2 regions of the Veillonella sp. AS16 genome follow, and region 1 is predicted to be linked to the other one. Evidence: riboswitches for the same ligand, from Rfam matches in the RefSeq annotation. Region 1 holds a riboswitch; the other holds the start of a gene.

What was found. Region 1 has a riboswitch for cobalamin ahead of nikB (nickel ABC transporter permease). Riboswitches for the same ligand answer to the same signal wherever they lie in the genome.
Region 2: it holds a riboswitch for cobalamin, as region 1 does, so the genes downstream of both, HMPREF1521_RS07020 (methylmalonyl-CoA mutase family protein) here and nikB (nickel ABC transporter permease) in region 1, are expected to answer to the same signal.

The regions. Positions count from the first base shown of each region.
Region 1 covers NZ_AZYX01000012.1:29,611-32,983, reverse strand. The annotation lists gene potE (putrescine-ornithine antiporter) at 1-931, shown strand, start outside; cobalamin riboswitch at 1,059-1,247, shown strand; gene nikB (nickel ABC transporter permease) at 1,461-2,399, shown strand; gene nikC (nickel transporter permease) at 2,399-3,220, shown strand.
Region 2 covers NZ_AZYX01000019.1:211,660-215,032, forward strand. The annotation lists gene HMPREF1521_RS07020 (methylmalonyl-CoA mutase family protein) at 1-1,063, opposite strand, end outside; cobalamin riboswitch at 1,321-1,496, opposite strand; gene rarD (EamA family transporter RarD) at 1,674-2,558, shown strand; gene HMPREF1521_RS07030 (tetratricopeptide repeat protein) at 2,705-3,319, opposite strand.

The sequences.
Region 1 (3,373 bases):
GGCGATTTTGAATTTCCGCGGCAATCGCTTCACAGGTCAATTAAGCAACCTTACTATTTGGGGCGCTATCGTCCCGGTCCTTGTAATCGGAACCCTCGGTTGGTTCTGGTTCAACCCTGACACGTACATGGCGGCATGGAATCCAAACGACTTGCCGTTCTTTGATGCAATCAAACAATCCATTGCATTAACATTGTGGGGCTTCCTAGGATTTGAATCTGCTGCAGCGAATGCTGATGCTGTAGAGAATCCAAAGAAAAACGTGCCTATTGCGACTGTAGCGGGCACATTAGCAGTGGCGGTGATTTACATCTTGTCCACTAACGTGATGGCCGGTATCGTGCCTAACGTTGATCTCTTAAATTCGAATGCACCATTCGGGTTGACCTTCGTATACATGTTCAATGATACGGTGGCTGACATCGTAATGGCGGCTATGGTGATTTCCTGCTTCGGTGCATTATTGTGCTGGCAGTTCACCTTGTCTCGTGTTTTTAAAAGCTGCGCAGAGCACGGCTATTTCCCTAAGGTGTTCGCTCGCGTGAACAGCAAGGATGCTCCTGTGCGTGGCGTCTTTATCTTGTTGGCTATTGAAACGGCGATTACATTATTTACGGCAGATGACTCTCTTCGTCAGCAATTTGAAAATCTTGTAAACTTGGCCGTTGTAACTAATGTGTTCCCTTATGTATTGTGTATCTTAGCCGTAACGACTATGATGCGACAGGAGGGTGCTGCAGAGGTGAAAGTTAAAAGATTCGCACCGGTTGCGATGTTTGGCGTAGCATACTGCTTGTATGCGATCTACGCATGTGGCGTGGATGCGATGATGGGCAGCGCTATTGCTATCGGCATCGGCTTTGTAACGTATATGGTTCGTAAAGCATGGCTACATCGCCGCCAGGTCGGTTTACAACAAAGTATCGATTAAACTCTCGTCTTTTAGCGGCTGTTACTACTGTAACGGCCTCTTTTTTGTGTCTTGATGTGTGCTTTGTACCCATAGGGGGTATGTGTATTGTAAACTAAGTATAAATATAGTATATTTATAATCGATAAAAATGAATAAACTAATGAGTGTCGGTGTATACCGAGCGTAAAAGAGGAAAATGGGTGTGAATCCCATACTATGCAAATAGCTGTAATGAGGAGCAAGGTTTCATTATAGGGTCACTGGGGAACTGGGAAGGCCGAGATGTTGCGATGAATCATAAGTCAGAAAGCCTGCTCTAAAGGAACGGTATATTGTATATGGTATTTCCTGTTTAGGTTAGTCAGGCTGGCTAGCCTTTTTTTGTGCATATTTCCGGGTATAGCTCAACTGTGTAGAGGCCTCCATATTGCAAAGCAATAAAATTATGGAGATAGGAGATATTGGAATGCAGCAGCTTGGAGTGTCACTTATAGGGTTATTCATGTATCTCTGGTATTTAGGGTTTTAGAGAGTTTAGGAGGTGCCTATGGGCAAACGCATTGCCAAGCAGATCGGTCAGTTTATTGTGACCCTGTTTGGCATTACATTTTTGACATTTTGTCTAACCTATTTAGCCCCCGGTGATCCGGTAACGATGTTATTGGAAACGGCGGATACGATTGTATCTCAGGAAACGATTGATGAAACGCGAGCACAGTTGGGGCTCGATAAGCCGTTTCTGGTGCAGTATGCGAACTGGGTTGTCAATGCGGCGCACGGCGATTTGGGGATGAGTTATTCCTCGAAAAAACCGGTGGTGGACCGTATGCTTGAGGCTTTGCCGGGAACGGTAGCCCTCGCGGGAACAGCCTTAGTATTTACATTGCTGTATGCATTGCCGGCAGGAATTGTGAGCGCTCTTAATCGGAATAAATGGATAGACTATCTGCTCAGATTTGCTTCCTTTGTAGGTATCTCTATGCCGACATTCTGGTTGGGATTAGTGTTAATCTACATTTTCGGTCTTAAGTTAGGTCTGGTTCCGATCGCATCATCCCGTGTAACGGCAACGGGGGTCATTCTCCCGGCGATTACATTGGCCGTGGTGGTAGGTTCCAAGTACATGAGGCAAGTACGTCTTGTCATCCTGGAGGAAATGCAGAAGGATTACGTCATCGGTGCTCGCGCTCGTGGTGTCAGCGAAGTGAAAATCTTATTCGGCCATATTTTGCCGAATGCATTACTTCCATTGATTACTATCTTGGGCGTACTTATCGGATGGCTTTTAGGCGGTGTAGCCGTAGTGGAAATGGTATTCTCCTGGCCTGGCCTCGGGAATATGGCGATTTATGCCATCACCATGCGTGATTATCCGCTGATTGAAGGCTTTGTGTTGTGGGTTGCATTAGCGTATATGTGCATTAACGCTTTAGTAGATGCATCGTATATCCTGTTGGACCCTAGATTAAAACGGGAGAGAACATGATGGCAGAATTTATTCAAAAACATAAATTGTTCTCTTTCTACAGTATGTTGATGCTCATCGTCGTGTTCATCGCTATCTTTGCACCATGGCTTGCACCGGGCGATGCTTTCACATCGAATATGAGTCAGGCTCTGCAGGCGCCGAGCGCACAGCACTGGTTCGGCACGGATAAGCTGGGCCGCGACGTATTATCCCGTATCATTTACGGTACGCAGTTGTCCCTCTTCATGGGCGTGTCTATCGTCGTTATCATGGTGACAATCGGTACCGTTATCGGTGCGGTGGCAGGTTATTTCGGCGGGAAAATTGAAATCGTCCTCATGCGTATGGCGGATATTATGTTATCCTTCCCGGGCGTTGTATTGGCGATTGCTATCGCCGGTATTTTGGGCGGTAGTATTGTAAACACCATTCTCGCTTTGTCTGTCGTAGGCTGGGCGAAATATGCGCGTATCGTGCGTTCCCTTACGCTGAAAGTACGCGGCGAGGAATATGTAACGGCGGCGGTTATGATGGGGGCTTCTACGGGAACCATTCTCAGACGTCATATTATTCCGAACATTTTACCTCTCGTCGTAACGACCGGTGCTCTCGACATCGGGGCTATCATGATTGAGGTTGCGGGCTTATCTTTCCTCGGTTTCGGTGCGCAGCCGCCGACTCCGGAATGGGGCCTTATGCTCAATGAAGGGCGTCAATATTTACAGACGAGCCCATGGCTTATGGCATTTCCGGGGATGTCCATTTTGCTCGTCGTAGCTATTTTCAATCTCTGGTCCGACTCGCTGCGTGATGTAGTGGATCCTAAGAATCAGGGATAAAATTTAGCTCAAGGTATATTCAGGAAAAAATTCGAAATATATTCTGTGAAAGAACCGTCCTGTGGCGGACGGACTGTAATGTGGTTTTACCATTAATGCCACCCATAGCGTGGCATGGTGATATTATATATGTTGTAATTGTACAAGGAGATT
Region 2 (3,373 bases), on a different contig from region 1:
GCAACAGATTTACATACGGATCGTATACGGTCTTTGTGAAAGCCGATGTTCTGCCGTGAACATGCACCGCACGATCGCTTTCATCAGCACCGAAAGCCTCCATGATACGCGCCCAGATCACACGCAAAGCGCGTAATTTCGCGATTTCCATGAAGAAGTTAGCTCCTAAGGAGAATGTGAACATCATGCTGTTTGCAATGGTGTGAATATCCACGTTGCGTTGCGCCAGCTGACGAACATAACAAGCCGCCGTCGCCAAAGCGTAAGCCACTTCCTGCACGTCATTAGCACCGCCGTTTGCATAGGCATCGCCGGAAATGAGGACGGTCTTGAGCTGTGGCGCCTGTTCGGAAGCCCAGATCACACTATGTGCCATTTCATCAAACGCCGTGTCCAGGGACATATGCAGCGCACCGTCTTTCACCCATACACCGATAGGATCCGCACCTACGAGACCTTTTAGGTCGGACGTCTGTTTTTTCGTCGCTTTCACAGTGGCGGAAATCATCCCCAACAGGATGGCAGATGATGCACCGGCCTCGATGTAGAGAGGATTTTCCTTGAAGTTAAACCGTTCCAATAATTGCGTGCAATCTTCAACAGTCGATAACGATGTACCGCCCACGCCTACAGCGGCTCCGACCTGCACATCCTGATCATGACGCGTCGCTTCATCCAGCCGGATGTTATGAATCGTACTGCCCTTGACAATCTCGTACAGGCTCGCATGATTTGCGTCCTTCGGTAACGACTCATCTACGTATTGCGACACACCCCAGGAATCCTTAATATAGCCGCTCGCCTTGGTGCCTCTCAAAAATTGACCCGCACCGGGATACACGCCCTTCGGAATTTTTTCCTGATGCAACGCTGGCGTATAAATCGGCTGTAAAGTAATTCCTTCATAGGTTTTCGTGAACATCTTTTTATGAAAGTCCCCGCCCTTTAAAGCCTTTTCAACCTCAGCCTGCCATTTTTCATACGTAGGTTTCTCAAATTCATCAAATGACACAGGAGCTAGCAGTTCGCTATTTGCGGCATTTGAAGCCATTTTATCAGACATATATGTGCCTCCTTTTCAACTCGAAACCATACTAGGAACAGCGAATCCGTCATCGTACCTATAAACTGTTCGGGATATATCCGACTCGAGCAAATCCGGCATTATCAAGTCGTAATACAAAGCTCCTAATACGCCCCTCCCGAATGGCAACAAAAAACGTGCCACCCTGGAGTGACACGTTAGGTTTCTTGTTGAAAGGTACACAAAAACCTCTAAGCAGTATACCTCAATCCCCTTCCTATCGCTCGTAGGTACATAACGGTGATTATCAAATAGGCAGTTCTCCTGGCTCGGGGTCATCGCCTCGCTTTCGCCTTCCCAGATTGCTCCAGTGGCATTATGAAAGCAGGCTCGTCCTTACAGTGGCGGGACCGCATCGGCTTATACCGATTTCTCTATTAAGTCTTGTGACACCTATTCTCAATATTTTGTTGTTCTCCCTTAAATATAGTGTAAAACACTGCATTCAGTCAACATTTATAAAATCAATTCATAAGTACCTAATTTTATATTATATGTAAAAAGCATATAGCATAACTTAAAGTAATATATTCGCATCACACATGAATAATGCTATAATAAATCATATTTATCAGGAGGCATCTATTCTATGGAACATACAAATAAAAAAGGGCTGCTTATGGCTCTCAGCTGTTATATCATATGGGGATTACTCCCTATTTACTGGGCACTCTTACAGCATATTTCCCCTTATACCGTGCTGGCCCATCGCATCATATGGTCCGGCATCTTTATGGCTTTCATCGTTATAGGCATAAATTTTACACAATTTAAAAAGGACTGCCACCATTTATGGACACATCGCTCGCAAATCGTGCTGCTCCTATGTGCCGCACTACTGGTCAGCCTCAACTGGGGCACCTATATCTGGGCCATCGCGAATAATCATGTTATGGACACCAGTCTCGGCTACTATATCAACCCGCTCCTCAATGTCCTGCTGGGCGTCATCATTTTTAAAGAGGTCCTCACGTTTCCGAAAAAGCTCAGTGTCGCTATCGCCGCCTTGGGCATCGCTTTTCTTACGTGGCAACTGGGCTCTCTGCCGTGGATTTCCGTGGCCCTCGCCGTCTCATTCGGCCTCTACGGCGCGGTAAAGAAAAAACTAATCATCCATCCGTTCACGAGCATCGCCCTCGAAGCATGGATTGTAACCCCTCTCGCCGTATTGTACACGATGTTTATCGACACATCGTCATGGTCCTATTTCGGCACGGACTGGAATACGACCTTGCTGTTCATCGGATCCGGCCTGACCACATCGGCTCCGCTCATACTGTTTTCGTATGGCGCCCGCCTGTTGCCGCTTAATGTACTCGGCTTTCTGCAATACGTATCGCCTACCATCGCTTTACTCTTGGCAATCTTCTACTTCGGTGAAAGCTTCACTACGACGAACATCATCGCCTTCTCCTGTATCTGGCTCGCCCTCATCATCTTTACGATGTCGAATCAGTTGCAACGGAACAGGTAAAATATATATTCCACATATAAACAATATAGCCCCTCCGCTATGAGAGATTAACATCTGTTGTACGCCCCGATATCAGATTGAACTTGATCTGATATCGGGGCGTACTTCATAGTGAAAAGGCTATTTTACTATATAAATTGAGTAACTTATTTTATCAGTGCTTCAAAGCGGGGCTGACCGTGATATTTCATAAAATGATCCTGCTCCGCCGCCACGGCTTTCACGGACGGGTCGATTTTAATCGCCTGTTCCAGCCAGTCGAGGGCTTTTACATCATTCCCCTGATCCGCATAAATGGTGGCGATACCATAAACGGACCATGTATTGCGAGGATCCTTTTCCAGTACCCGCTCAAACCATTCCTTGGACTCGTTCAAGCGGCCCTGCAGTTTATAGACCATCGCCATATTGTAATAATTGGCCACGTTATCGGAATCTAAATCGTAAGCTTTCCTGGTATCCTGCAGGCCCTTGTCCGTATCCCCCTGTAACGCCTCCGCCATGCCGCGCACAGAGTACGCCTCCGCATTACCCGCATGAGCCGCTATCGATGCGGTCGCCTCCTGTACGGCCTTGTTGTAATCGCCCGCTGAAAGAGCCGCCTTGGCCGCCGTTACATGCGAATCGGAGTCCTCATGCACCTTGGACTTCTCTACCGCTGTGTCCGCACCGGTCGCCTGCGTCCTGTCCGTATCGACGCCACACCCCCAGACACCAAGCAAACTTACAAACAAACCTATACATAATAGAGTAGATCTCATAAAACACCTCGCTTATCAATTCTATCGATTTAGGCACAATTTTTGGAGATGCAG